DNA from 2 places in the Janthinobacterium sp. SUN026 genome. Region 2 is predicted to be linked to the other one. Evidence: riboswitches for the same ligand, from Rfam matches in the RefSeq annotation. Region 2 holds a riboswitch; the other holds the start of a gene.
The links. Region 2 has a riboswitch for thiamine pyrophosphate ahead of OX459_RS06580 (TonB-dependent siderophore receptor). Riboswitches for the same ligand answer to the same signal wherever they lie in the genome.

Region 1 (15,116 bases), on a different contig from region 2:
TTCGGCAAGATCGTGTACTGGTCGGGCGGCACGAAATCGAGCAGGCTGGGCGCGTTCGGATCTTGCCCGATATTCACCCTGCGGATCGCCACCGTGATGATCTGCGCCTCGGCCGCGTCCGTCGCTTCGCGCGTCTGCGGCAAATCCTTGTACTTGCCGCTGCCCACCAGCAGGCGCGACTGGTACTGTTTGCCTGCGATGGTCAGCAGGTCGTTGTTTGTTGCGGTATTCATGTGCGTTTCCTTGTCTATTCTCAACTTAACCGCCGCCGATGGCGCGTACGATTTCCACCTGGTCTTGAATTTCCAGGACCCTGTCCTGCCACGCCTTGCGCGGCACGACGCTGCGGTTGACGGCCAACGCCAGCGCCTGGTTTTCCAGCGACAGCGCGGCGATCAATTGGTCCAGGGTTTGCCCCGGCGGCACCTGGTGCGGCGCGCCGTTGAGCGTGATGTCGATCAATGCAGTCATCACGCCCTCCTTCAGACCTTGCGGTACAGCTCGGCGCCGTTCTTGATGAATTCGATGGCTTTCACCTCCATCCCCTGCTGCAGCGCCTTGTCTTCCGCGATGCCCATGCCGGCCGCGTATTCGCGCACTTCCTGCGTGATCTTCATCGAGCAGAAATGCGGGCCGCACATGGAGCAGAAATGCGCCACCTTGGCCGAATCCTTGGGCAAGGTTTCATCGTGGAATTCGCGCGCCTTGTCCGGGTCCAGGCCGATGTTGAACTGGTCGTCCCAGCGGAATTCGAAGCGGGCTTTCGACAGCGCGTTGTCGCGGATTTGCGCGCCCGGATGGCCTTTCGCCAGGTCGGCCGCGTGCGCCGCGATCTTGTACGTGATGATGCCGTCCTTGACGTCCGCCTTGTTCGGCAAGCCCAGGTGTTCCTTCGGCGTCACGTAGCACAGCATGGCCGTGCCATACCAGCCGATCATGGCCGCGCCGATGCCCGAGGTGATGTGGTCGTAGCCGGGCGCGATATCCGTCGTCAGCGGTCCCAAGGTGTAGAACGGCGCCTCGCCGCACTGTTCCAGCTGCAAGTCCATGTTTTCCTTGATCAATTGCATGGGCACGTGGCCCGGACCTTCGATCATCACTTGCACGTCGTGCTTCCAGGCAACTTGCGTCAGCTCGCCCAGGGTTTTCAGTTCGCCCAGCTGCGCTTCGTCGTTGGCGTCGTAGATGGAGCCGGGGCGCAAGCCGTCGCCCAGCGAGAACGACACGTCATACGCCTTCATGATTTCGCAAATCTCTTCGAAATGCGTGTACAGGAACGATTCCTGGTGGTGCGCCAGACACCATTTCGCCATGATGGAGCCGCCGCGCGAAACGATGCCCGTCAGGCGCTTGGCTGTCATCGGCACATAGCGCAGCAGCACGCCCGCGTGGATGGTGAAGTAATCGACGCCCTGCTCGGCCTGCTCAATCAGGGTGTCGCGGAAGATTTCCCAAGTCAGATCTTCCGCCTTGCCGTTGACCTTTTCCAGCGCCTGGTAGATGGGCACGGTGCCGATCGGCACGGGGCTGTTGCGCACGATCCATTCGCGCGTCTCGTGGATGTGCTTGCCGGTCGACAAGTCCATCACGTTATCGCCGCCCCAGCGGATGGCCCAGGTCATCTTTTCCACTTCCTCGCCGATGGAAGACGTCACGGCGGAATTGCCGATATTCGCATTGATTTTCACCAGGAAATTGCGGCCGATAATCATCGGTTCCACTTCCGGGTGATTGATGTTGGCGGGGATGATGGCGCGGCCGCGGGCGATTTCCTCGCGCACGAATTCCGGCGTGATTTCCGCCGGGATGCTGGCGCCGAAGGACTGGCCCGGATGCTGGCGGCCCATCAGGTCGGCCAGGCGCTCGCCCATGGGGCCGGAAGCCTTGAGCTCGCGCAAATACTCCTGGCGGCGCATGTTTTCGCGGATGGCGACGAATTCCATTTCCGGCGTGATGATGCCTTGGCGCGCGTAATGCATTTGCGTCACGTTCTTGCCGGCAATAGCACGGCGCGGCTTGCGGTGCAAATTGAAACGCAGCTCGGCCAGCTTCGGGTCCGCCAGGCGGGCGATGCCGTAGTCGGAGGTGGGGCCAGGCAATTCTTCCGTGTCGGCACGCTCCATGATCCATGGCAGGCGCGGCGTATCGAGGCCGGAGCGGATATCGATGTTCACATCCGGATCCGTGTACGGGCCGGATGTGTCGTAGACGTAGATCGGCGGATTCTTTTCGCCGCCGAACGACGCTTCCGTGTCGGACTGGCTGATCTCGCGCATGGGCACGCGGATGTCGGGGCGGCTGCCCTGCACGTAAATCTTGCGCGAATTGGGCAGCGGCGCGATGGCGGCTTCGTCGACCGTGGCGGTGGCGGAGAGGAATTTCGGGTTGGCGTTCATTTTGGCTCCTTGGCTAGACTATTTTTAAGCCTGGAGCCAGCTAAGGAGGTTCGGAATTGCGCACGCGGAAAAGCGGGGTGCAGTCATCCTAAAGCTTCCCTTCGCTGGCATTATCCAGATCAGGTTCGGAGGGTATTTCTCACCCGCGCTTGCACCGTGTTTCCACAGCGAAAGGCAGGACCCCTAGCGTTTGCCGCCTTGCGGCAGCGAGCCAATTATACGCGGTTCCGCCGCGTGGCCAGATGATTTCTTGCAGGTGTCGTCTTTGCGCATCTGCTGCATTGCAACAGACTGCAGCGCGCTTATTTCTTCTTGCCCCAGCGCCAGCTGGTCGGTTCGCCCTTCAGCTGGCAGATGAAAATGAGCACGGCTACGATGGCCACTTCATAGACGATGTAGCCGACCAGCATGGTTTGCGGAGGGAACAGGAAGGCGCCGCAGGCGAACAGCGCCAGCGCGGCCAGGAACACCAGCCAGCCTTGCCAGGTGATGGGCAAGCCCCAGCCCCAGCCATAGGTCTTGGCGGGGAACCAGTAGGAGGGAGATTTGTCGGTCATGATTTTTCCTGGTCTGTATCGATGGCGCCAAGTATAAATCAGGCACTGCGATGGCGCTCCGTGACATCGAGGCCGATGCCGCGGTAGCCGATGAAGCGGCTGCCCGTGTCGAACATCGGTTCGCCGCTCACCTGCAGGTATTGCGTGCTGCCGTCGAGGTTGGCGCGGCTGTAGATAAAGTCGAGAAACGGTTCCCTTGCGGCAATCTTGGCGTCGAGCGAGGCGCGTTCGGCCGCGTTCCAACGCTGCGGCTCTTCCTCGCTGCCGATGCCCAGCATTTCAGCCACGGGGCCGGAAAAGCGCGTCAAGTTGCCCTGCGCATCCTGTTCCCAGTACCAGTCGGACGACAGTTCCGTGAAGCGCTGGAAGCGCGCTTCGCTTTCGCGCAACTCCGCCGTGCGCACTTCCACCATCTGTTCCAGCGACTTGTTGTATTCGGCCAGCTTCTGGTACAGCAATCGCACTTCCAGCATGTTGTGGATGCGCGTCTTGACTTCCACCAGGTCGAAGGGCTTGCTGACGAAATCCTTGGCGCCCGCCTGCAGCGCGCGCAGCTTGTGGCCCGGCTGGGCCGTGATCACCAGCACGGGCAGATAGCTGCCCGCCTCGAGGTCGCGCAAGCCTTCCATGACTTCAAAACCATCCATTTCCGGCATCTGCAAGTCGAGCAGGATCAGGTCGTAGCGGTGCTGCTGGTGCAGCGCGCGCACGGCTTGCGGGTCCATGGTGGAGGTGATGCGCGTATAGCCGGCATTGCGCAGCACCTGTTCCAGCAGCATGACGTTGGCCTCCTGGTCATCGACGATGAGGATGCTGGCGTTCAGGATCTCGGTGGCTTGAAGCATGGCGGTATTCCTAAAAATAAATGCTGAATTAGCGTACTGCATGAGTGTCGTCGGCCAGGCCGTGCGCGGCCGCATGGTGCAGGGCCACGTCGAGCGCATCCATGAATTCGACGACCTTGATCGGCTTGGTCAGGTAGCGGAAGAAACCCGCTTCCAGGCCCTTCTCGATGTCGCGCGGCACGGCGTTGGCCGACAGGGCCATCACGGGAATATGTTTCGTGAGCGGATCGTCGTGCAGGATATGCAGAGCGCCATAGCCGCTGATGCCGGGCAGGTTGATATCCATCAAGATCACATCCGGCTGATACGTGCGCGCCAGGTCGATGCCCAGGTGCGCATCGATAGCCGTCAGCAGCTTCAAGTCGCTGCGGCGGGCGATCAATTGCTCCACCAGCGCCAGGTTGGCGGGATTGTCTTCCACGTACAGCAAGGTGCGCTGGCTTTCCTGCGCTTCCTGCGCCTGCGGCAGCGCGTCGCCGTCGCCCAGCATCAGTGCCGGCGCATTGCTGGCGGCCAGCTCGAACCAGAAGGTGGTGCCCACGCCGACGGTGCTGTCGACGCCGATGGTGCCGCCCATCAATTCAATCAGCTGCTTGGTGACGACGAGGCCGATGCCCGTGCCCTCTTCCGTGCTGTTTTCCTGTCCCAGGCGGTTGAAGGGCTGGAACAGCTGCGCCACCTGCCCCGCATCGAGGCCGGCGCCGCTGTCGCGCACGCTGACCCGTACCCTGGCGCCGCGCTGGCTGCAGTCGACGGTGACGGAACCGCCGCCCTGGTTGTATTTGATGGCGTTCGACAACAGGTTGATCATCACCTGTTTCACGCGCGTGCGGTCCGCATGCACGAAGTAGGCTTCGCCGCAGCGGGGGAAATGCAGGCTGATGCCGCGCTTTTCCGCCTGCGGCGCGATCATCGCCTGGCAATCCTGCAGCACGTCGAGCAGGGACATCGCTTCCTGCGACAACGTCACCTTGCCCGATTCGATCATGGCCAGGTCGAGGATTTCATTGATCAAGCGCAAGAGATACCAGCCTCCCTTGAGGATTTGTTCGATCGAGCGCTGCTGCGGCACGGTGGGCGGCGGCACGTCGGACGCCATCAGCTGCGCAAAGCCCAGTACGGCATTCAGGGGCGTGCGCAATTCGTGGCTCATGCTCGACAGGAATTCGGACTTGGCGCGGTTGGCCTTTTCCGCCACCAGGCGCGCCTTCTTCAACTCGGCATTGTTGGTTTCGACGAGCGAGCGCGTGTACGCCTGCTGTTCGCGCAGACGCTGATCCAGCAGCGCCTGTTCCGCCTCGACCTGCTTGCGTGCCGTATTGTCGGTGCCGATCAGCAAGTAGCCGATGACCTTGCTCTGCGCATCGCGCAAGGCCGTCACGGAAACGATGGCGGGGAAGCGGCTGCCATCGTTGCGGATGTAGGTCAGTTCATAGATGTCTTCGATGCCGCGCGTGGCCTTGAAGACGAGCGCTTCCACGCCGGGCGTGATGACGGTGTCGAGTTCGGCGCTGAGGGCGGCCGCGCGCGCGACAATTTCTTGCGCATCGGAAATGCCAGCCGGCGTCAGCTTGTCGACCACGTCGCTCGCCGCATAACCGAGCATGCGTTCGGCGCCCACATTGAAAATCTGGATCACGCCCTGCGCATCGGTGGCGATGCACGAGAAATTGGCGCTGTTGAAGATCGCATCCTGCAAGGCGCCCGCCTTGAGCAGCTGGCGCGGCAGACTGGCCGCCACCGTGCGCCGGTACAGCGCCACGAGCAGCATCAGCAGCAAGAAGACCAGCGCGTCGATGACGCAGGCCGTCTCGAACGGCGCGCGCCAGGCCAGCACGCCGACGGCCAGCAGCGCGACGGCGCTGAAGGAAAACGCCAGCGCCATGGGCCAGCGCGACGGTGCGCGCGGGGGAATGTTTTCGACAGATTGCATGAGGTAGCCCGGGCTATGACAACGATAAGAATACGAGGCAGTGCGGTCTTCAGGAAGCCTGGCGCTGGCGCACGTCCGACAACAGGCGCGCAAATTCCTTTTTGACCACGCCATAGCATTCGCACACATGGCCTTCGAGGCCGGCGCGGTCCAGCACGGAAATATGGCCGCGCCGGTAGCTGATGAAGCCGCGCTGCTGCAGGCGCCCGGCCGCTTCCGTCACGCCTTCGCGGCGCACGCCCAGCATGTTGGCAATCAACTCCTGCGTCATGGTCAGCTCGCGGTTCGGCAAGCGGTCCATGGTCAGCAGCAGCCAGCGGCACAGCTGCTGCTCCACCGTATGGTGGCGGTTGCACACGGCCGTCTGCGACATTTGCGTGATCAGCGCCTGCGTATAGCGCAGCAGCAGGCGCATGACGGGCCCCGCGCGGTCGAACTCTTCCATCAGCAAATGCGCCTTCAGCCGGTAGCCGACGCCGCCCGTCTGCACGACGGCGCGGCTCGGTGTCGAGTTGCCGCCCATAAATAGCGACACGCCCACGACGCCTTCATTGCCGACACCGGCAATTTCCGACGAACCGCCGTTTTCCAGCAGGTAATGAATGGAAACGATGGCCGTGGTGGGGAAATACACATGCTGCAGCTTGTCGCCCGAATCGTAGATCACGTCGCCGAGCAGCATCGACACTTGCTCCAGGTACGGGGCCAGGCGCGCGAAATCGGCGTCGAGCATGGCGGCAAGCAAATGGTTTTGATTCGGGTTGTGCAGCTGGGCATGCGGACTCGACATGGGCAGGTTTCCTGGTTTCCAGTCGTCAGCTAGGGGATCGATGAAAGGCGTCCGAACGAGGGCCGCCATGTGGTGCAGCGTAACACAGCGCTGGCACGGTGCCCCGACTATATTTCTTGCCGGCACGGCCGTCCGTTCGGTAGCGAACGGACGGTATTTCGCCGCCCGCCCTACAGTCAGTCACTGCCCGGCCTGCCTGATCATGGATCGGCACCGGCGCTGCCACGGGACGTCACCATGCAATCATTCTTCAAGCGCATCTCCATTTCCGTTTCCACTTCGGCCCTGCTCACCCTGGCGTTCGGACTGTGTCTGACGGCCCTGTGCTACGCCTCGGCGCGCCAGATCGAGTCGGAAAGCACCCGGCTGCTGCTGCAGTACCACGCCAGCGCGCATACCCTGGGCGCCGCCCTGCTGCCGGCCAAAGGCATGGGCCTGGACGCCAACCACCGCGGCTCGCTGTACGTGCTGCTGGGCGGTCTGCTGTCGAGCCTGCTGGCGGCCGCGTATGTGTATCAGCTGGTGTCGCGCAATTCCGTGATTGCCCGCATCACGGGCGAACGCACGGCGGCGCTGCAGTTTGCCAATTTGCGCCTGTCCGAAGACATCGCCGCGCGCATGCACAATGAAAAGTCGCTGCGGCTGCGCGAACGCATCATCGAAGTGTCGGCCAATGCCATCATCCTGTGCAGCGCCGACGCGCCCGGCTACCTGATCGAATACGTGAATCCCGCCTTCGAACGCATCACCGGCTATGCGGCCGGCGAAGTCATCGGCCAGCGTCTGGAAGACTTGCAAGGTCCCGAGCAAGGGCGGCAAGACATGCACGCCATTACGGCGGCCCTGCGCGAACAGCGCGAAGGCAAGGCCATCGTGCGCAATTTCCGCAAGGATGGCAGCTGCTACTGGAGCGAGCTGTTCGTCGCTCCCGTGCGCGACGATGGCGATGGCCCCGTCAGCCACTTTGTCGTAGCGCAATACGACATCAGCACCGTCATGCGTTTCGAACAGGAACTGGAATTTCAGGCCAGGCACGATATCCTGACGGGCCTGGCCAACCGGGCCCTGCTGCGCGAAAGGCTGGAGCAGGCGATGGCCGTGACGCGGCGCAGCGGCCTGCCCCTGTGGGTGGTTTTCATCGACCTCGACCGCTTTAAATTCGTCAACGATACCCTGGGCCACGATGCGGGCGACCTGGTGCTGAAAAGCGTGGCCGAGCGCCTGCGCGACGCGACGCGCGAAGTCGACACCGTGGCGCGCCTGGGCGGCGACGAATTCGTGCTGCTGTTGCCCCAGCATGGCAATGGCGAACCGGGCGTGGCCATCCTGCAGCGCATCCAGGACGCCGTGACGCAACCGCTGCAACTGGGCGAATATGAATTTTTCCTCAGCTGCTGCATGGGCGTGGCCGTGTATCCCGACGATGGCGACGATGCCGACACGCTGATCAAGCACGCCGACATCGCCATGTACCGCGCGAAGGAACAGGGACGGGGCCACTGGCAATTCTATGCCGCGAGCATGAATACGGGCACCCTGGAACGGCTGGGACTGGAGAGCGAGTTGCGCCACGCCCTGGAGCGGGGGCAATTCCACCTCGAATACCAGCCCCAACTGGATCTGGCCAGCGGCACGGTGGTGGGCATGGAAGCGCTGCTGCGCTGGACCCACCCGCAGCTGGGGCGGATTCCGCCGGCCAGCTTCATCGGCCTGGCCGAGGAAATGGGCTTGATCACGCCCATCGGCGACTGGGTGCTGCGCACGGCATGCGCCCAGGCGCGCGCCTGGCAGCTGGCCGGCCATGGCCCGCTGCGCCTGGCCGTCAACCTGTCGGCGAGGCAATTCAAGCAAAAGAACCTGCTGCACGCGGTGGCGCAGGCGCTGGCGGACACGGGACTCGCCGCGGCCCATCTGGAACTGGAATTGACGGAAAGCATGGTCATGCATGACGTGGATCAAGCCACGGTCATCATGGCCAAGCTGAAGGGACTGGGCGTGCAACTGTCCATCGATGACTTCGGCACCGGCTACTCCAGCCTGGCCTACCTGCGCCACTTCCCCATCGACGTATTGAAAATCGACAAAACCTTCGTCAGCGACATCACGCACAGTGACGATGACGCGGCCATCGTGCGCGCCATCATTTCGCTGGCGCACAGCCTGCGCCTGAAAGTGATTGCCGAAGGCGTGGAAACGGCGCAGCAGCTGGACTTCCTGCGCCAGCACGGCTGCGACCAGATGCAGGGCTATTTGTTCAGCCGCCCCCTGGCCGCCGCCGCTTTCGAGACATTGCTGCTCGAAGGCAACATGCTGCCCGCTTAAAAAGAGTGGCGCAAGCCGATGTTGAAGGCGCGGTTGCCGCTGCCCACTTCGGTTGCATTGCCCACCATGTAGGCGGCGTCGTTGCGGTTGCGGATATGCGCGTAGGCAACATACACCTTGCTGCGTTTGGACAAGGCATACGTGGCGCCGATGGCCAGCTGCTGCGCGTCGCGGTTGGCCGCATCGCGGTCATCCTTGCGCACATACGAGGCCAGCAGGGTCGTCGCGCCCAGCGGCACGGAGACGCCAACGATGGCGTCGCGGCTGTCGGTGGACTGGGCCGGCGCCTGCGCTGCGCCGTACGGATTTTCCGCAAAGAACATGCTGCTGCCATCGCCCGTGTTGCGGCCATAGCCGGCAAACGCCGTGGCCACGCCAAAGTTGTAATTACCGGCCAGAATGGTGTTATTCACGTCGGCCTTGCCCGGCTCGCCGGCACGGCTCTGGCGCGCCAGGCGCAAGGTCAGGGGGCCGTTGACATAACCCAATGCCAGGCCCAGCGAACGTTGATCTGCCGCAATCCCCGTGTGCTCGCCGGCACCATACATGACGGTGCCCGTCACGCCGCGCCATTCCGGCGAGGTGTAGCGCACGGTATTGTCAATGCGCGTGGCCGAATAGCCGGCCAGGTTGGTCGCCGCGCCGGCCAGGCCGCCCTCGAACGGATCGGCCACGTCGGTCAGCGCCTGGCTTTGCAGGTTGTACTGGCGGCCCACGGTCAGCATGCCCAGCGAGCTGTCGATGCCGACAAAGGCCTGGCGGCCGAACAATTGCCCCGCCTGGTCGGAGCGGCCCGTGTCGCTCAGGACGCCCGCTTCCAGCGTGAACACGGCGTGCAAGCCATTGCCCAGGGATTCCGTGCCGCGCAAGCCCAGGCGCGAGCCGGCCGATACGCCGCTGGTGAGCTTGCTGACGCCGCCTTCCTGCACCAGGCCCGCATCCATCAAGCCATAGATGGTGACTGACGACGGGGTGACTGACGACGGGGTGACTGACGACGGGCCGGCGGACGACTGGGCGTGGGCGGCAGGCAAGGCGCCCAGGGTGGCGATGGTCGAAACGAGGCCGACACTGATCGAGAGTTTTTTCATGCTGGTTTCCTTTAAAGGCAAAACCGGGAAAGCGCGCGGCCATGGCGCGGCCACAGGCGTCAAGGCGCGCCGTAGTTACATGCCGTATCGAAAGACGACGGGCCAGATAACAACATTCCTGGCTAAGCTGTGGCGGCGCGGCCGATAAAGACGATGGCGCGCGGTATTCCGCCGTGAATGGTGCACCGCTGGCGGTGCGCGTGGCTCAGGCGCCCGGCCCGAAGGGGACGCGCTGAAGGTGGCTGGCATCGCGGATGCGCTGGCCTTGAGACGCGGGCGCGTGTTGGATATGAAACGTTGATACAACCGCGTCTGCAGGCGCCGTCCGCAAGGATGAGGCAGGAGGCGCCGAGGCCGGCATTATAGCATCGGCAGCGCCTTGATCCCCGTTCTGTTGCAGTAAAACGACTCGCCAGGCCGCCAAAACACAGCGATGTCGCCGCGCAAGGCGGCGCATGCCGGCCAGGCTAACGGCTATTGCGGCGGCAGGCTGGCGGCCTTGTCTTTGCCTTGCCTTGCCTTGCCTTGCCTTGCGTAGCGGTGCGGCTGCCGGATGCTAGCGCGCCGCGGCAGCCGCCCGCAACGCGGCCAGCACGGCTTTGTTTTCCGACGTCGACGCCCGTTGCTGCGCCATCTTCAACACGGAAATCCCCCCGGCTTGCGGATCGGCACCCAGGCCCAGCAGCAGCTTGACCATCGCCGCGTCGCCATTTTCGACGGCCGCCAGCAAGGGCGGAAGATAGCCGTCGCTGACGACGGGCGCGCCCATCGCGGCCAGGCGGGTGACCCAGTCTGGCCGCTGGCTGCGCACGGCATGCCACAGCAGCGTCTCCTTTTCCAGGCGCCGCGAATCGAGCGCCGCCCCCTGTCCCTTGTAAGACTCTTCGGCGGCGGGGCCGACTTGCTGCCATGGCATGCCGGGCACCACCAGTTGGCGCAGCACGTCTTCGGACGCCGGTTGATGGTTGTACATGGCGCGCATCGCGGCGTCGAGCCAGCGGTCCTTGCCCTTCGCGTCATGCCGGGGCACGCGCTGCTTGAGCCAATCGAGCACGCCGGCGTTGCCCGCTTCGGCGGCAAAGGCGTACAGCGACTTGTCCTGCTCATCAATATTCGGCGTGGTGCCGGTGGCCAGCATTTTGTCGAGCACTTCAGTGCCGCGCGTCAGGCGCAGCAAGCGCCCCCATGTCAACGAATCGGCCAGCGGCCGTTCGGCTGGCTGCGCAGCCCCGCCTTTCTTGGCTTTTTTCTCTGCCAGATACTGATCTACCAGTAAATATGGCCGGCCCGCGCCTGCGTCGAGCAAGGCGATCATGCTGGCCGTCCGTTCATTTGCATCGATCAATTCCGGCAAGATGCCCGCATCCTCCTGCTGCAAGGCGTATTCCAGCGGCGCCATCGTTTGGTTTTCGCCGCCGTATTGCCGCGCATCGGCGCCATGGGCCAGCAACAGGCGCACCATCGCGGCATTGCCATACAGGGCAGCCAGATGCAGGGGCGCGGCGTGGTACAGCGTATCGCCTTCGCCGAGCGGCACGCCGCGTTGCAACAGCAGCGTCATCATGCGCAGCTTGGTGGGCAACAGCGCGGCGTGCCGCTCACGCAGCGCCTGGCGGCGGGCCGGCTCCGACGCTTGCGCCAGTCGCTCCTGATCGTCGTCCCGCCACGTTTGCGCCTTCAGCCATGCCGCTTCGGCTTTGAACATGCCGGATGGGGGCAAGATCAAATAGTTCAGCAAGGGAAGCCTGTCGATCGCATAGTTGCCCGGCTCGGCGACACCGGCAAGCAGCTTGCCGAAGGCCGCTTCATCGCCCTCTCTGGCAGCCTTGAACAGCGCCGTCACCTCTGGCGTCGGCGGCAGCTTGTTGCGTGCCTCGTGCACATAATTGATCAGGCGTTCCATGCCGTGCACGGAGACCTGCGGCAATGGCATGCCCACCTTCCATGCCCGCGCCAGCTGATCCGCCTCGGCGTGTTGCGCCGCATTCAATTTCTTTGCCCAGCGGGCCACGACGTCGCCGGCCTCCGCAGCGCCGCCCGCCGCCGCCAACTGGCTCAGCATGGAAGCGAGCACATAGTCCTGCGGCACGCCCGCCTCCTCTCCATACAGAACAGCCAGCTGCAACTGGGCCTTGGCACTGCCGCTTTCGGCGGCCTTGCGCAGCCAGCGGGCGGCCTGCGGTTCATCCAGGCCGCCCGTGCCTTTCCAGCACAGCAAGCCCAACTGGTAGGCGGCTTCCATGTCGCCGCCCTCGGCAGCGCGGCGGTACCAGTCCTGCGGCGAACGCTGTCCCGTCAGCGACGTCGCCGGTAAGGGCGCGCCCCGTTTCCAGTCGGCAGCCAGGCGCACGGCTTCATCGACCTGGTCCGGCGACATCCTGTCACGCTGCGCCGGCAGGGACTTCTCCATCGCGGCCGCGCCGCTCCACTCCTTGTCTTGCTGCGCCAGCAGGTTGAGCGCGTACGACAGCACCCGGTCGACCGGCCCTCCTTCACCCCGTTCATGCATTTGCGCCAGTTCCTGCAGCGGCTTGCCGTCACCCTGCGCGGCCATGACGCCCAGCCAGGGCCGCGCGCGCGCGGGATTGCGCATGCGGCCCGGCGCGTATGCATACATGAAAACCAGCGCCTTCTGCGCGGCGCGATCACCCCCCTTGGCCGCCAGCAGATACCAGCGCTCGGCTTCGGCCTCGCTGCGCGCCACGTCCCGGCATCCTTGCTCGCCCAGGTAGATATCGGCGAGGACTTTTTGCGCCTCGACATCGCCACCTTGCGCCGGTCCGCTCAATTGCCTCACGGCCTCGCTGCAGCGCCCGGCCTGGAAAGCCGCCATCCCCTCCGGAACGCCGGCGCATGCGCCACCGGCAGCCAATCCGACGCCGAGCACGGCCAATTGCCACATTTTTTTCATGATAGTCTGGGCTTTCAAGTAATGTTGCAAATATGATAGCTTAGAAAAAATACAATGAAGCAATATTGCTCAATCGTGCGCGGCTTTTCGGCGCATCCAGGGCCGCTATTTGCTGCGCATGCTTTATGCACCCCTTATAATGGTTCCTTTTGCCAATCACACGCCAAATCATGGAATTAGCCAAGTCTTTCGAGCCCGCCGACATTGAACAATTCTGGCGCACCGAGTGGGAACAGCGCGGTTACTTCACCGCCACCCTCGATGCCGGAAAACCTTCCTTCAGCATCCAGTTGCCGCCGCCGAACGTCACCGGCACCCTGCACATGGGCCATGCGTTCAACCAGACCATCATGGATGGCCTGACCCGCTACCACCGCATGCTGGGCCACAACACGGCCTGGATTCCCGGCACCGACCACGCGGGCATCGCCACGCAAATCGTCGTGCAACGCCAGCTGGACGCGCAAAAGATTTCGCGCCATGACCTGGGCCGCGAGAAATTCGTGGAAAAAGTGTGGGAATGGAAAGAAAAATCCGGTTCCATCATCACCGGCCAGATGCGCCGCCTGGGCGCCTCGGCCGACTGGCAGCGCGAATACTTCACGATGGATGAACCGCGCTCGAAAGTCGTCACCGACGTCTTCGTGCGCCTGTTCGAACAAGGCTTGATCTACCGCGGCAAGCGCCTCGTCAACTGGGATCCCGTGCTGGGCACGGCTGTGTCGGACCTGGAAGTGGTGTCCGAGGAAGAAGACGGTTCCATGTGGTACATCAAATACCCGCTGGCCGACGGCAGCGGCTTCCTGACGGTGGCCACCACCCGTCCTGAAACCATGCTGGGCGACGTGGCCGTGGCCGTCGATCCGACGGACGAGCGCTACACGGCGCTGGTGGGCAAGATGCTGAAACTGCCGCTGACGGACCGCGAAATCCCCATCATCGCCGACGAATACGTCGACAAGGAATTCGGCACGGGCTGCGTGAAGATTACGCCTGCGCACGACATGAACGATTACGCCGTGGGCCAACGCCACAAGCTGGCGCAAATCGTCATCCTGACCCTGGATGCGAAGATCACGGACGATGCGCCGGCAGCGTACCGCGGCATGGACCGCTTCGCCGCGCGCAAGCAGATCGTCGCCGACCTGGACGCGCAAGGCTTGCTCGAGCAAGTCAAGCCCCACAAACTGATGGTGCCGCGCGGCGACCGCACGGGCGTCGTCATCGAGCCGATGCTGACGGACCAGTGGTTTGTCGCCATGAGCAAACCGGCCCCGGAAGGCACTTTCTTCCCAGGCAAGTCGATCGCGGAAACGGCGCTGGACAAGGTCGCCAACGGCGAAATCAAGTTCGTGCCGGAAAACTGGAGCACCACCTACAACCAGTGGCTCAACAACATCCAGGACTGGTGCATCTCGCGCCAACTGTGGTGGGGCCATCAAATCCCGGCGTGGTACGACGACAAGGGCAATATCTTTGTTGCGAAAACGCAAGCCGAAGCGGAAGCCAAGGCGCTGGCCGCCGGCAGCACGGGCCCGCTGAAACGCGACGACGACGTGCTCGACACGTGGTTCTCGTCGGCGCTGGTGCCGTTCTCGACCATGGGTTGGCCTGAAGAAACCCCGGACATGAAGGCCTTCCTGCCGTCGTCCGTGCTGGTGACGGGTTTCGACATCATCTTCTTCTGGGTTGCGCGCATGGTCATGATGACGGCGCACTTCACGGGCAAGGTGCCGTTTGAAACCGTCTACGTGCACGGCCTCGTGCGCGATTCGACGGGGCAGAAGATGTCCAAGTCGAAGGGCAACACCCTGGACCCGATCGACTTGATCGACGGCATCGACCTGGAAGGTTTGATCGTCAAGCGCACCACGGGTCTGATGAACCCGCGCGACGCGGAAAAGATCACCAAGGCCACGCGCAAGGAATTCCCGGAAGGCATTTCGGCCTACGGCACGGACGCCGTGCGCTTCACCATGGCCAGCTACGCATCGCTGGGCCGCAACATCAATTTCGACCTGGGCCGCTGCGAAGGCTACCGCAACTTCTGCAACAAGATGTGGAACGCCACCCGTTTCGTCATGATGAATACGGAAGGCAAGGATTGCACGGCGAACGACGTTGATCTGTCGCAAGCGGACAAGTGGATTATTTCCCTGCTGCAAAAGGCCGAACTGGACGTGGCCAAGGGCTTCGAAGACTTCCGTTTCGACAATATCGCCGCATCGATCTACAAATTCGTGTGGGACGAGTATTGCGACTGGTACCTGG
Region 2 (15,116 bases):
CCGTGGAAGGCATCGTCGAGAAAGTCACGGGCAAGGCCCCGTTCGAAGCGCCGCAAGGCTTGATTGACGCCGTCAAGCAAAAACGCTACGGCCAGTTCCGCGACCCGGCACTGGGCACGGTGCCCGTCAACTTCCTCACCAGCGCGGACACCACGGGCGGCAATTCCGGTTCGGCCGTGATGAACAAGCGCGGCGAATTGATCGGCCTGAACTTCGATTCGACGTATGAATCGATCACCAAGGACTGGTACTTCGACACGGCCATCACGCGCGCCATCCACCTCGACATCCGCTACATGCTGTGGGTGATGAAGGAAGTGGACCACGCGGATAACTTGCTGCAGGAAATGACGATCAAGTATCCGAAGGCAGTGAAAGCTGCAAAGAAATAAGCTTCAGCTTGCGCTAGCGCAAAGCCGCATCCGCCGCAGGGCCGATGCGGCTTTTTTGCGGCCGCACCGTACGCGCGGCCGGCGCCTGCCGCATCGGCTGCGCCACGTATAATTCCGATCACTTTCCACTCTTATTTTTTCGACAGGCCCGCCATGCCCCCGACTCCCGCTTTACCACTTGATTGGCAGACATTTGAAACTGCCTACGACGTCGAAGAAACCTGCTTCAAGCTGGCCAGCGCGTCGCTGGCCTTGCTGGGCGCGTCCCCATTCAAGGACCAGGCATTTTCAGCCTTTGCCTTCAACGCCGTATCGTTCCCCTCCCTTTCGCTGAGCCTTGACACCGATCCCGCCAACCGGGAGCGCGATTACTATCCTCCGGACTGGTCGAACGAGTGCATCGAAGTCGACGTGCCGGAAATCGGCCAGCTGTGGGAGGAGGGCTATGCAAGGATCGAAGGCGCGCTGCTCGAGCTGATCGACGCTGCCGATGACGAACTGCTCGATGCCATCGAGGAAGGCTATCTGCACAGCCTGAGGAAAACCATGGTGCGGCTTGAAACGAGCCATGCGTTCGAGCAGATCAAGACCTGCCCGCGATTCTGGACCGTCGTCACGCAAATCGACGCCGATACGGAGGAAGAGGAGCGGCAGCTTGACCAGGTGCGCCAGGGCTTGCCGGCGTGAGCCTCCGCCGCCATTGCAGGCCGCGCGCTATAGCAGGGCTTGCCAGCGCCTGACTTCCGCGTCCGTCAGCATCGGCCCCCAGCCGCCACGGAGCGCCGCATCGTGCTGCACATAGTGCGCAAGCGGCGGCGCCGCCACGCCATGCCTGGCACAGATATCAAGCACGGCTTCCAGCTGGCGCCGGCTTGCCGCAAGGTCATCGCCATGCCAGGTACAGGCGCTCGTTTCCAGCACATGCCCGACAAGTTGCTCCAGCGCGCCGAGCAGGTGCCCGGGCAGCGCCATGCGCAGGTCGTCCGGCCAGGGATCGCCCATGCCCGTCATTGCCAGGCAGGCAAAGCCGCGCTCCCAGGCGGCAAAATCCCCGGGCGCGAGCTGCGCCACCTTCCACGCGTGGCCGGCGAACGCGGACAGCGCCGGGTGGTGCAGGGCATGCTGCCGGCAAAAGCGTTGCAGGCACGTGAGCGCAAGGCATTGCCTGGCAATCACGGAGAGCGTGTCTATCGATATGTCATGCATACATGAAGGGTGTTTCAAAATAATGGCCAGCCTCGGCTGAATGCGGCCGTGTCAACGTCCTGGCGCACGCTGGTTCAGCTTGAATCATTTCTCAAAGACAAGCCAGGACCAGCTCACCCCCGCTTGGCGATTCTGCGGCTGCACGGATGGCGCCTGCGTATGCAACATCACCTTGAGCTGATGTTGCATCGCGAGGTCTGCCGTTTCACTGGCGGGGACATCAAAGATGCGCCGCCCTTCAGGGGCCGGGCCATGTCGCAGGGACATGACGAGCATTGCGCCGGGCTTGAGCAAGGTGCTGATATTGCCCATTGCCGCCATCCTTTCTTCCGCTGCCAGATGCATCCAGACGGCCGCGACGACAATCAGGTCATACCTGCTCTGGCGCGCGCCGATCGCCGACAGCGCGGGCAGGCTATCGTCCACCCATTCAAGGTTGGCCACGGCCTGCGCCTTCATGCCCGCTTCGCGGAAGGCGGCAACGGGCTCAACGGCTGTCACCGTGTGCCCCAGGCTTGCCAGCCACGCCGCGTCGCCGCCAGTCCCGGCGCCGATATCGAGCACAGCGCCTGATCGCGTCGGCAAGAGATGACTGACGGGCCGATATTTATCCGGGAAATTGACGCTTGCGTAGCGGGCAATGAGCTGCCCGGCATTTTCCGCATAGCCCTCGGTGCCAGGGATGGTAGATGGATGCATGGGAGCGTGCATTTTCAGGCGGGACGACAGCCGTGGCGCAAAGTCGCACGTGGATGGGCGATTGACGACGCCATGTTCATTGAATGAAATTGCCTATTGTTTATTTATTAATAATGGGTGAATATTGCGTATATTATTGCGTATATAAGTTCAATTAAAGTATCCATGGAGAGTCATCTCATGACACAGTCCAGCAAGGTTTTTTCAGCCGTTGCGTTGAGATCATTGATACCCTCGTTCGCCTATCGCAGTAAATCCATACAGCAGGATACTGGCCTATTCCATGAGCCGAATGATTTTGTCATCCAGGTCGACGATGATGGACGATTCTGGGACAAGGAGGGGGCCGAGCGCGCACTTGACGTTATTCGGTATTCAGCGAAGAGCAAGAATACCATTGTAGTAGTTTTCGTCCATGGCTGGCATCACAATGCCGATCCCGATGATACCAATGCATTTGATTTTTCTCGTTCGCTTGCCAAGACCAGGGCTGTCCTGAATGATGCACCGCTTGGCGTCGCTGGACCCTATACGCGTTCGCGGATGAATCTGACCAGCAGCGGGGACGTGAATGTCATCGGCGTGTATGTCGGCTGGCGCGGTCGCTCGCTACCGATGCCGCTCAGTTTCTGCACTTTCTGGGGCCGTAAACGGGCGGCAGAACGGGTGGGGCAAGGCGACTTGCATCACTTTTTGCTCGCGCTCAATGGCCTTTATCGCGACCGCGGCGAAGCCCGGCGCGAGTCGGAAAATACGCCTTTCATGGGGTTGCTTGCGTTTGGGCACAGCTTTGGTGGGCAGGTCGTCTTCAAAGCTGTTGCTGAAACAATCGAAAAAGAACTGGCGGCTGACAAGGCCGGGCCATTGCAAGGTTTTGGCGATTTGACCGTGCTGGTCAATCCGGCACTTGAAGCGGCACAGTATGAAAATATCCACCAGATGGCATCGCGCCGCAGCTATGACAAAGCGCAGGCGCCAGTCATGTTGGTTATTTCATCCCAGGGCGATTGGGCTCGCAAGTGGGCGTTTCCTATCGGCCGCGCACTCGGCTCGACCATCAATGGCAAGCCTGACGATGACAGGTGGCCGTTGTGGGGCAAGGCGCTTGGCGAATATGGCCCGCAGCGAACCCACGTAATGAGCGTGAAGTTGGACGAGCCAGTTGTCGAGCAAAATTTCGATCCGGCCGAATATGAGCATAGTCCATGCAAGGTCGCGCAGCGCGACCTGTCTGCCGAAAAGAAATATGGAAATGTTGATTTCCGGCCGATAGAACCACACCGTCCCTACAATCCCTTCATTGTTGCCTACACGGATAACAATCTGGTGATTGGACATAGCGGTATTTTTGAAAATTCGCTGCGTAGCTTCATCAATGACTTTGTTGCCCTGACTCAAGGTAAGAGGATGATTGTAGGAGGGAAAACGCTGCAGTGTTAGCGTCGGCCTTTTGCCTGCGGCGTCGATGACAGCGACGCAGCTTGAAGAGGCGGGCCTTGAAATATTATTCTTGTCCGATTTTATTCTTTGCCTGCATGAATGCCTCCACGGGCAACTGAAAAAAGCGCGGCACCATGGCCGGCGACAGCTCGTCGCCGCCGTCCGCCATGGCCAGGCGGCCACTCAGCAGCAGCATCACGTAGCCGTGGCCCAGCGACCAGCCGGCGCTGGCGGCGGCCTTGTCCCAGCGCGCATCGAGGCCCGCTTCGCGCACGGCCGCGCCGGCCGTCTGCAGCACGTACTGGAAGCACGCCTGCGCCGCGTCCTGCAGGGCGGGGAACTGGCGCACGTCCTGGTGTTCGAACATCAGTCGGTAGTGGGCCGGCGCGGCCAGGGCGAATTCGATGTATTGCTGGCCCAGCAACTGAAAACGCTGTTCGGAAGGCAGGCTGCCCTGCGGCGGCAGTTCGGCTTCCCATTTGGCGATCAGGCTGGCGAAGCCGGCCGCCGCCACGTCGGCCAGCAAGGCTTCCTTGCTGGGGAAGTGGCGGTACACGGCGGCGATCGACACGCCCACCGTGCGCGCCAGTTCGCGCAGGGAAAGGGCGGCGTCGTGCTGTTGCGCCAGTTGCGCGATGGTGGCGGCGACCAGGGTGTCGCGCAGGTTGCCATGGTGATAATTGCTGTTCGTGCTCATGTTATGTTATCGCTGTTCACATTGTCGTGTATGATGGCCATGTTATCACTGAACACATGGAGAGCACATGCAAGAGATAAGCAACGTGGTACGCGCCGTGGCCTTGCCGCCAGGCGCCAGCATCGCCCCCTTGTATCCGGGCAGCAACCTGGCCGACGCGTATGCCGTCGAGTTGCCGACTGCGCAGGCGCGCCAGATGGACATGGAAAGCCTGGCGCGCGTGCTGCTGGGCAGTCAGCCGGGCTGGGCGCGCAAGCTGATGGTGGTGCGCGACGCCATCGTGGCGCGCTTCGGCATCCGGACGGCCAGGCAGATGGAAGCCAGGCCTGGCAAGCGCATCGGCATCTTCCGCATCTTTGCCGTCAGCGACGATGAAATCATCGTGGGCGAGGATGACAGCCACCTGGACTTCCGTTTGTCGGTGCTGCGCAACCGCGACGCGGGGCGGCATGGCAGCGTGACCATGTCCAGCGTCGTGCATTGCCATAATCGGGTGGGGCGCGCCTACATCCTGGTGATCCGGCCTTTCCACAAGCTGATCGTGCAGCGTTCGCTGGCGCGCGCCGTCAAGGGCGGCTTTGCCTGAGCGGGGAAGGCGGCTGGCGGTGCGGGCAATCTTGCTTATTCATGGCTGGTATTGCATACTGCACCACCAGCCTCATCACGATTCCCATGAACGATACGCTTCTCCTGCTGGGTTTTGCCACCACGCCGCTTGAACTGATTTCCTTTGTCCTGGCATTGACAACCGTTGCGCTGAACATCCGCCAGAATCACTGGGCGTGGCTGTTCGCCATCATTTCCTCGGCCGCCTACGGTTTCGTGTTTTTCGAATCGCGCCTGTATGGCGACATGGCCTTGCAACTGCTGTTCATCAGCGTCTCGTTCTGGGGCTGGTACCAGTGGCTGCATCCGGCCAGCGGCGGCAAGACCCTGCCCGTGACGCGCCTCGACGGCCGCGGCTGGCTGGCATGCGCCGTCGGCTGGCTGGTGGGCTTCCTGCTCATCGCCTGGCTGCTGACGACGACGGACACGGACGTGCCCCATGCGGACGGTTTCCTCACGGCAGGCAGCCTGGTGGGACAATTCCTGCTGTCGCGCAAGAAACTGGAAAACTGGATCGCCTGGATCATCGTCGACGTGCTGTACGTGTGGCTGTATGTGCACAAGGGCCTGACCCTGACGGCCGTGCTGTACGCGTTCTTCGTCGTGATGGCCGTCATCGGCTTGCTGGCGTGGAGGAAGTCGGCCCCGGCCGCGCCGAGCGCGATGGTCCTCAAGTGATGGAGCGTTGCGTGCGCGTGGCCATCCTGGGCGCGGAATCGTCGGGCAAGTCGACTCTGGCGGCGGCCCTGGCCGAGCGCCATGGCACGGTGTGGGTGCCCGAGTATTTACGCGAGTTTGTGGAAACGCAAGGCAGGGTGCCCGTCGCGGCGGATCAGTATGGTATTGCGCGTACGCAAGTCGAACGCGAAGCGGCCGCTGCCGCCCAAGCCCGCCACTTCCTGTTCTGCGACACGACGCCCTTGATGACGGTGGTGTACAGCCGCCATTATTTTCACGGTGCAGATGCGCAACTGGCGGCGCTGGCCGATGCCACGCAGTACGATCTGACCCTGGTCACGGCGCCCGACAGCCCCTGGGTGGCCGATGGCTTGCAGCGCGAGTCCGAAGCCGTGCGCCAATTGATCTACCGCTACCTGCTCGATGAGCTCGACGCGCGCGGCATCGTCTACCACGTGCTGCGCGACAGCCTGGAAGCGCGCCTGGAACAGGCGGCGCCTTTGCTGCAGCAGGCGCTCGCTGCGGCGCCTGCCATTTCCCTCAATTAAAAGTCAAACTGCGCCGAGACCTTGAAGGTGCGGCTGGCGCCCGGATACAGATAGCCATCCGATTCCGGCGTCACGTCGCGCCAGTAGAACTTGTCGGCCACGTTGTTGACGGCGGCGCGCAGCACGGCGCGCGTGCCGGCGATGCGCGTGGCGTACGCGGCGCCCAGGTTGAACACGTTGTACGACGGCACGAAGGTCGTGTTGCTGTACTCAAACGCTTTCTTGCCCGCATATTCCCAGCTGCCATTCACGCTCAAGCCCGCCACCTGTTGCACGGCGTAATCCGCATGCACGGCCGCCTTGAAGGCCGGCACGTTGGGCACGCGCTTGCCGTCGAGGTCGGCATTGCCCGTGCCTGACTGCTGGCTGTTCAGGGCCGTCACGGACGCGCCCAGGCTCAGGCTGGACGATGCCTTGCCCTGGGCCGACAATTCCAGCCCCCGGTGCTGGGCCTGGCCTTCGCGCACGAAGTTGTAGGCGCTCTTGCTGCTGTCGACGTACTGGTTGAATTCCAGGCCCTTGCGGATCTGGAACAGGCTGGCCGTCAGCATGAAGTCCGGCGTCACATCCATCTTCACACCCAGTTCGATCTGCTTCGAGCGGCTGGGCGACAATTCCACGTTCGCATTGAGCGCCTTGCGGTCGGCCGTGCCGCCATGTTCCATGCCCTGCGAATAGGCCGCATACACGGAGAGATTGTCGAGCGGGGTGTAGACGAGCGAGACGTTGGGCAGCAGGAAATCGTGCTTGGCGCGGATTTCCGTATCGGCCTTGAGTACATACTGGTAGCCGTCGACATTGATATGGCGCAAGCCGCCATGCAGTTTCCAGTCCGGCGCCAGGCTGACGATGTCCTGCACGAAGACGGAGTTTTCCGTGTCCTTGCGCACCAGGCGCACGGGGCCCGTGACGCCGGGCGAGGTGCCGACAATCTGCGGCTGGTAGATGTTGCTCACGCCCACCCAGTCGTACACGTACAGACCGGCGCGGTCCTTGCGGCGGAAGGTCGAGACGCCGGCCGTGAATTCATGGCGCAGGGAACCGGTGGTGAACTTGCCCTGGATCATGGCTTGCGCGCTCAGCGGTTTTTTCGTCTCGCCCAGGCTACGGTAGTCATACACGTCGAAGTCGCCATTGCCGCAGAAGCCGGGGTACAGGTCTTGCGCGCTGCAGCCGTACGGGAAGGCCGTGTAGTCGTCGCGCTTGAACGAGTGCTGGTTGGCCGACAGGGTGGCATGCCAGTCGTCATTGAACGCGTACTGGAAGCGCAGGCCGAGATTGCTGGTGACGGTTTCCACGGGACGCGTCCACGGCTGCAGGTTGAGCATGGCGTCGGCGCTGATGCCGGTTGGCAAGGTTTTATTGTTCAGCAGCTGGAAGCCGGGCGCCGTCGCCTGCGCCTTGTCCTGGTAGTCGGCATCGATTTGCAGCAGCGCTTGCGGGGAAATCTGCCAGTCGAAGGCGCCGGAAATGAACTTGCGGTTGCCGTCCGCGCCCTTGATGTAGGAGCGCAGGCGCTCGGCCGCCACGTTGACGCGGTAACCGAAGCGCGTGTCTTCCAGGCGGCCGCCCAGGTCGATGGCGCCGTACACGGTGCCGCGCTCGCGCGTTTCCACGGTGACCGTGCGCAGCGGGGCGGCGGTGGGACGCTTGACGATGAAGTCGATCACGCCGCCCGGCGCGGCCACGCCTGCCTGCAAGCCGGCCAGGCCCTTCAGCACTTCGATGCGTTCCTTGTTTTCCAGCGGGATTTGCGTGTCGCCAGGAATGGCCACGCCATCCTTGCGGTAGCTGGAATTGTTGTCGAGCTTGAAGCCGCGGATGGAAAACTGTTCCGCATAGCCGACGGCGTTGTAGGCGTCGTTGATGCTGGTGTCGAGCTTGACTGCATCGCTGAGATTGCGGATCTGCAAGTCCTGCATGTCTTTTTGCGAAATGACGGTGACGGATGCCGGCGTCTGCAGCAGCGGCGCGTCACTGAAGCCGCCCACGGAGGCGCGCTTGGCGGCCGGCGCCTTGCTGGCCGTGACGACGACTTCGGCCATGCTTTGCGCCTGCGGGTCGGCTGCGTCGGAAGCCAGGGCGGGCGCGGCAAACGCGTGCAGGATGGCCAGGGTCAGAACAGAAACGGATAAATTCGGTGTGGACATAGATTGCTCGTGGTTCAAGCCGTCTCTGGGAAAGAGCACGGCAGGCTGCTTGTTCGGCTGGCGCCAACGCAGGAGCTATCAAAGGAGGGAGGTACTTTGCGCTTTCCTTCGCTGGCATTATCCAGATCAGGTACGAAGGGTATCTCTCACCCGGATGACTGCTCCAGGACCCCTAGCGAAATGACAGCTTAGCATGAACCACGGCCAGCTGTCCCACCCGGCTGACCGTTTTACAACAGTGTGGTGCGAATCTACAGACTGAGTTCCAGCACCTTGCGGCTGACGGCGGGCGTCACTTCGCGCTGTTCGCCCAGGGCCGTCATGCCGTGCGCTTCCAGGGCGGACACGACGGCGTCCACGCTGGCGTGATTCAGGCCGTAGTCGGCCAGGCGCGTCTTGACGCCCATGTGGCGGAAGAAGAATTCCGTGCGCGCGATGGCGGCCTCGATGCGGCCGTCCTCGTCGCCGCCGTCCAGGCCCCACACGCGGGCCGCGTATTGCAGCAGCTTGGCGCGCTTGGCTTGCTTGCGCACGCGCAACATGCTGGGCAGGATGATGGCCAGGGTTTGCGCATGGTCGAGTTCGTACAAGGCCGTCAATTCGTGGCCGATGGCGTGCGTGGACCAGTCCTGCGGCACGCCCACTCCGATCAGGCCGTTCAAGGCCAGGGTGGCGCTCCACATCACGTTGGCGCGCACGTCGTAGTCGTCCGGGTGCGACAGGGCTTTTGGGCCTTCTTCGATCAGCGTCAATAAAATGCCTTCGGCGAAGCGGTCTTGCACGGACGCGTTCACAGGGTAGGTCAAATACTGTTCCATCACATGCGCAAACGCATCGACGACGCCATTGCCCACCTGGCGCAGCGGCAAGGTGAACGTCTTCGACGGGTCCAGCACGGAGAATTTAGGATAGACCTTGCGGCTCATGAACGAGCGCTTTTCCTGCGTGGCCTTGCGCGTGATCACGGCCGAGCCATTCATTTCGGAACCCGTGGCCGGCAAGGTCAACACGGTGCCGAAGGGCAGGGCGGCTTCGACGATCTTGCCGCCTTTGGCCAGGATGTCCCAGGCCACGCCTTCGTGCAGGGCGGCCGCGGCGATGAACTTGGTGCCATCGACCACGGAACCGCCGCCGACGGCCAGCAGGAAATCGATGCGCTCGCTTTTCACCATGGCCACGGCCTGCATCAGGGTTTCATAGCTGGGATTGGGTTCGATGCCGGCAAATTCCAGCACCGTATGGCCGGCCAGCGCCGCCTTGACTTCATCGTAGACGCCGTTTTGCTTGATGCTGCCGCCGCCATACGTCATGAGCACTCTGGCCTGGGGCGGGATCAGCGCCGTGATGGCGGCGATCTGGCCCTGGCCGAAAAGGATTTGCGTCGGATTGTAAAAGTCGAAATTGAACATGGGGCTCCTGCCGCTGAGGTTTAGGCTGTTGCTGAGCCATGATTATGGCCGAATGGGTGGAAACGTGCCGTGGACGCTTGAGCTTTTCGTCCGCGCGGTGGAGAATGCAGCCGATGTCACCACCACGCGAAAAGGAATGCGCATGACCACCGTCCCACTGGAAGAATCCGGCCTGCCGGCCACCGCGCTCGACATGCACCGCGCCATCGGCGCCACCATCGCCGCACTGCAGGCGCTGGACTTGAACAGCCAGCGCTTCGAGGCGTGCACGGACCCGGAACTGCGCCGCGTGCTCGCGCATGCGGGCGACACCAGCCGCAAGGAAGCGGCCATGCTGCTCGAATGGATGCGCCGCCGCGACGCGCGCCTGGACACGGCCATGAAGGAAGCGCTGTTCAAGGCGGGGCCGATTGTTGCCCAGTATCACTATGACGAGAAAATATTGTAACTATTGGTTTGTTGCTGTGGCGTACCATGCGCCACTTTCGCATCGCTTCGCGTAGACTGTGCCCCTAATTAAATTTAACGTCGGATAGCAGCGGCTGTCCGGTGTATTTCAGGGGGCTTCAAGAAATGAGATCATTACCATACCGAGAAGGCAGCTGGTTTGCCGTGCCCTTGCCGGGCGGCGGCTATGCCGTCGGCGTGGTGGCGCGCAGGGCGCCTGCCGGGCGCATCATGCTGGCGTATATGTTCGGGCCGAAGCGCGACAGCTTGCCCACGCTGGAAGAGCTGGAAGGCTTGCGCCCGGAACAGGCCGTGCGCCGCCTGCGCACGGGCGACATGGCCCTGCTCAACGAGCGCTGGCCCCTGCTGGGCGACAGCCGCCACTGGGAGCGCGATGCCTGGCCCATGCCGGCCTTTATCCGCCGCAATGAATCCTTGCAGCGCGCCTGGCGCGCCAGCTATGCGGATGCCGACCCTGCCAAGCTGAACCGCGAGGAATCGATTCCCTTCGATACGCCGGGCATGGAAAGCGATTCCCTGTACGGCTATGGGGCGACGGAATTGTTGATGAATAAATTGCTGGCGCAGGAACAGGCGTCCGCCTGAGCGGCAGGGAACGGCACAACTGTACCGTTCCCGTCCGTTTACGCCGCTGGCAAGCTGATCTGAAACGCGAGGCCGCCGCCTTCGCGGTTGCGCACTTGCAATTCGGCGCCATGGCGCAGCAGCACGCGGTCGACGATGGCCAGACCTAAGCCTGCGCCATTGGCCTGACCACGCGCCGTGTCGAGGCGGGTGAACGGCTTCATCAGCTGCTCGATCTTTTCCGCCGGCACGCCCGTGCCGTGGTCCTGCACCTCAATGATCACTTTTTTCGCGCCGTGGCTGGTGCGCACCTGGCAGGCGATGTCGATTTCCGTCACGTCGCTGTCCGGCGTCTTGCCATAGCGGCGCGCATTTTCGATCAGGTTGTTCAGCACGCGGCGCAGGTCCGTGGGGTTCCCCATCGCATGCGCGCCGTCGGCGATGCTGGCGTTGATCTTCACGTCCGGCAGGCGCATCGCTTCGCGCGTCATGTCGTTGAGCAAACCACTGAGGTCGACGTCGGTAAAGCTCGACGCCTCCGTCGGCCTGGCATAGTCGAGGAACTGGCCGATGATGGCGTCCATTTGCCCGATATCGGACTGGATGCCTTCGCGCGCCTCGTCCGACAGGTTCGCCATTTCCACTTCCAGCTGCATGCGCGCCAGCGGCGTGCGCAAGTCGTGCGAAATGCCGGCCAGGATCACGGCGCGGTCCGATTCCACCTGTTTCAGGTCGTCGACCATCTGGTTGAAGCTGCGGTTCGCCTCGATGATTTCGATCGGCCCCTTTTCCGGCAGCGGCGCCGGCTGCTTGCCCTTGGCGATGTCGCGCGCGGCCGCCGTCAAGCGCGACAGCGGCAGATTGATCAGGCTGGAAATGATGGCCGCGCCCAGCAGGGACAGCAGGGACACGAGGCTGGCCCAGCCCAGCCACTGGAAGCCCGTCAGGCCGCGCAGGCGCTCGCGGTCCAGCATCAGCCAGTATTCGTCGTCGTCGATCTTGAAGCTGACCCAGAAGCCGGCCACGCCGTTGACGCGCGCGGAAAAGCGCGTGTCCTTGCCCAGCTTGGCCTTCACCAGCGCCTCGATGTCGGGCATCAGGTAATTGTCGGGCGGCGGCTCGATGCGGTCGTCCTCTTCCAGCGAGAAGATGCGGATGCCTTCATTGCTGACGAGGTCGAACAGCAGCTCGCGCCGCAACTCGGGCGCCGAGTGCGTCAAGGCCGCATGCGTGATGGTGACGACGGAAATGATCTGGGCGGAAATCTGCTGCGCCTGCGGCTCGCGCTGGATGAAGGAAATCATGCTGAACCACGCGATCATGCTGACCGTGGTCAAGGTGCCGAGCAGCAAAAAGGTGCGCCAGAACAAGCCGCTTTTCAGCCGCGCCAGGCTGATATCGGGAAAAAGCTTCATCATGCCTCGCCAGCGATCAGCGCGGCTGTCCGTCCGGGATGAAGACGTAGCCGAGGCCCCATACGGTCTGGATGAACAGCGGGCTCGACGGATCTGGCTCGATCAGCTTGCGCAGGCGCGAGATTTGCACGTCCAGGCTGCGGTCGAACACTTCGTATTCGCGGCCGCGGGCCAGTTCCATCAGTTTTTCGCGCGACAGGGGCTGGCGCGCATGGCGGGCAAACACTTTCAGCACGGAAAACTCGCCCGTGGTCAGGGGCACCGTTTCGCCATTCTTTTTCAGGGTACGCGTGCCCAGGTCCAGCACGAAGTCGCCGAATTCGAAGGTTTGCGGCGTTTCCGACGGCGCGCCCGGGATTTCATCGGGACCCTTGCGGCGCAGCACGGCGCCGATGCGGGCCACCAGCTCGCGCGGATTGAACGGTTTCGGCAGGTAATCGTCGGCACCCATTTCCAGGCCCACGATGCGGTCCACGTCTTCGCCCTTGGCCGTCAGCATGATGATCGGCGTCTGGTCGCCCGCGCCGCGCAGGCGGCGGCAGATCGACAGGCCGTCTTCGCCCGGCAGCATCAGGTCGAGCACCAGCAGGTCGTAGCGTTCGCGCAGCCACAGCTTGTTCATGGCCGTCGCGCTCTCTGCCGTGAAGACATTGAAACCCTGTTCGGTCAGGTAGCGGCGCAGCAGGTCGCGCAGGCGCACATCGTCATCGACCACCATGATTTTTGCCTGGTGGCCGTGGATCGATTGCGTTGGTGTGTTGCTGCCGGAAGTGGAGGTTGTGGTCATTTAGGGTGTCGTGTTATCTTATATTAGTTGCTATAGTAACGCCTCGCGCGGCGTCGGCAAGGGGCTGTGGCGACCCATTACAAAGTGTTACAAACTTTACCCAATTACTCTTACTGCACCGTGTAAAGCATCATACACTGGGGCCACAGTGGAAATCAGCTTTAAGTTTATACGGCATCGCGGAAGAGGAACTCAATGAATATCTTTACTAAAAAAATTCACGCCGCTCCCAGCGCAGCTATTGCCGCACGTACAACTGTGCTGTCCGCATTTGCCGTTTGCTCCGTGTTTGCCGCCAGCCTGGCGTCAGCGCAAAACCAGCCGCCGCCACGCCGTGACGACCAGCAGCAAATGCAGGCCCAGCGGTATGAACAGGTACAGCGCACCAGCAGCAATGATACGCGAGTGCGCGAACAGCGTGACGCACGCAGTTTCGACACGCGCGCCGAAGAGCAGCGCCGCGCCAACGAAGGCGCCGACGCTTCGCGCCGCACGGGCCGCATGACGCCCGACGAGCGGCGCGACCTGCGCCGCCAGATCAACGAAGTGGGCCAGGATATCTATTCCAACCCGCCGCGCCGCTAGGCAGCCATCCCCCCTCCGACAGGGCCATCTCGCAAGACATGGCCCTGTTTGCATCTGGCCGCATGCATTGTTGCTGAGTCAGGCACACGGCCCCGCCCCGTGATATTGTTCTAGTGCACGGAGGCAATTCTTTGAAATGGCTGCTGGGGGAGGCAAGGCGTGAGCGACGACGACACACCCGTTCCGGATGCGGTCCCCGCAGGCGGCTTGCCGCACGGCCTGGTCCAGCGCGACGAGGGCGTGTTCCTGGACCTGTCGCTGGCGCCGGCGCAGCTGCGCGCCGCCGTCGACCAGCTGTTCCAGTCGGGGCAGTTGCTGGCGGGCCTAGATTACGGTTTGTTCCTGCTGACCCTGTTCCATGCGCCCGCACCCCGCGCCGCGCCCAAGGGTGACGCCTTGCTGCGCATCGCCGTGCGCGTGGCGCCATTCCCGCCCCAGCGCCGCGCGCTGTATAAACAGATCAAGATCCGTGGCGACAACGCCGAGTTTTACTTTGAAACCTTGCCTGCCGACGCGGATGGCCAGGCGCCGGCGCGCCGCGAGTTTGACGAGCTGGTGGCTGACTTGTGGTGCAAGGGCGTGCACTACGGCATCGATAGCGTGGCCGTGCGCGCCATGCTCGCCAGCGGCAAGGCCGAGCGCATCACGGTGGCGCGGGTGCTGCCGCCGCAGCCGGGGCGCGACGCCCAGCTGGTCGAAGTGTCGCAAGGCATCCACCGCGACGACGCGCCGCGCGAACGCTCCGATGGCCGCCTGGATTTGCTCAGCTTCAAGAACCGCTTCCCGCAAGTGAAAAAGCACGCGCGCCTGCTGCGCCTGCTGCCGGGCACGCCCGGCTTGCCTGGCTATGACCTGGCCGGCAAGGCGCTGCCGCCGTCCGCGCCGCTGGAACTGGACCTGGCTGCGGTGGCGGGGCCAGGCACGTCGGTCGAGTATTTCAGCGATGGCGCTTTCGTCGTCGCCACCATGGATGGCTATGTGAATGTCGATGAGCACGGCAAGATGTCGATCGAAAACAAGATCGTCAGCCGCGAAGGCGTCAGCAGCCGCACCACTGGCAATCTGAAGCTGCGCGCCGCCTACGAGGAGTACGGCGAAGTGCAGGAGCAGCGCCAGCTCGACGGCAGCGACATCACCATCCATGGCGACGTGTATGGCCATCTGCACTCGCATGGCGGGTTGATATGGCTCAAGCGCAACCTGGTGGGCGGCACGGCCTTCAACGAGCACGGCGACGTGCGCGTCGAGGGCGTCGCTTCCGGTTCCGTGCTGCAGGCGCTGAGCGGCGAAGTGCACGTGAAGCGGGCCGAAAGCTGCGTCATCGCCGGCACGCGCGTGGTGATCGACAGCGCCAGCAATTGCGAGATCATCGCCGACGAGGTCGTCATCGAACTGGCCGAAGGCTGCGCCGTGGCGGCGCGCACCATCCGCATCGGCAGCGCCGGTCCCCGCAGGCAGGTGGAAATGCTGCT

Region 1: it holds a riboswitch for thiamine pyrophosphate, as region 2 does, so the genes downstream of both, thiC (phosphomethylpyrimidine synthase ThiC) here and OX459_RS06580 (TonB-dependent siderophore receptor) in region 2, are expected to answer to the same signal.

What each region holds. Positions count from the first base shown of each region.
Region 1 is NZ_JAPQNU010000006.1:98,905-114,020, reverse strand. Features, by position in the region: gene OX459_RS23860 (thiazole synthase) at 1-233, opposite strand, end outside; gene thiS (sulfur carrier protein ThiS) at 259-471, opposite strand; gene thiC (phosphomethylpyrimidine synthase ThiC) at 483-2,396, opposite strand; TPP riboswitch at 2,476-2,591, opposite strand; gene OX459_RS23845 (hypothetical protein) at 2,699-2,953, opposite strand; gene OX459_RS23840 (response regulator) at 2,992-3,798, opposite strand; gene OX459_RS23835 (ATP-binding protein) at 3,827-5,731, opposite strand; gene OX459_RS23830 (Crp/Fnr family transcriptional regulator) at 5,781-6,521, opposite strand; gene OX459_RS23825 (EAL domain-containing protein) at 6,759-8,843, shown strand; gene OX459_RS23820 (porin) at 8,840-9,934, opposite strand; gene OX459_RS23815 (ankyrin repeat domain-containing protein) at 10,491-12,731, opposite strand; gene OX459_RS23810 (valine--tRNA ligase) at 13,016-15,116, shown strand, end outside.
Region 2 is NZ_JAPQNU010000001.1:1,438,415-1,453,530, forward strand. Features, by position in the region: gene OX459_RS06535 (S46 family peptidase) at 1-392, shown strand, start outside; gene OX459_RS06540 (hypothetical protein) at 546-1,079, shown strand; gene OX459_RS06545 (hypothetical protein) at 1,107-1,598, opposite strand; gene OX459_RS06550 (class I SAM-dependent methyltransferase) at 1,683-2,297, opposite strand; gene OX459_RS06555 (hypothetical protein) at 2,478-3,737, shown strand; gene OX459_RS06560 (TetR/AcrR family transcriptional regulator) at 3,802-4,434, opposite strand; gene OX459_RS06565 (DUF2867 domain-containing protein) at 4,502-5,020, shown strand; gene pnuC (nicotinamide riboside transporter PnuC) at 5,107-5,718, shown strand; gene OX459_RS06575 (ATP-binding protein) at 5,718-6,266, shown strand; gene OX459_RS06580 (TonB-dependent siderophore receptor) at 6,263-8,416, opposite strand; TPP riboswitch at 8,503-8,600, opposite strand; gene OX459_RS06585 (iron-containing alcohol dehydrogenase) at 8,668-9,825, opposite strand; gene OX459_RS06590 (hypothetical protein) at 9,968-10,273, shown strand; gene OX459_RS06595 (Imm26 family immunity protein) at 10,399-10,878, shown strand; gene OX459_RS06600 (sensor histidine kinase) at 10,917-12,275, opposite strand; gene ompR (two-component system response regulator OmpR) at 12,289-12,990, opposite strand; gene OX459_RS06610 (hypothetical protein) at 13,255-13,644, shown strand; gene OX459_RS06615 (flagellar assembly protein A) at 13,804-15,116, shown strand, end outside.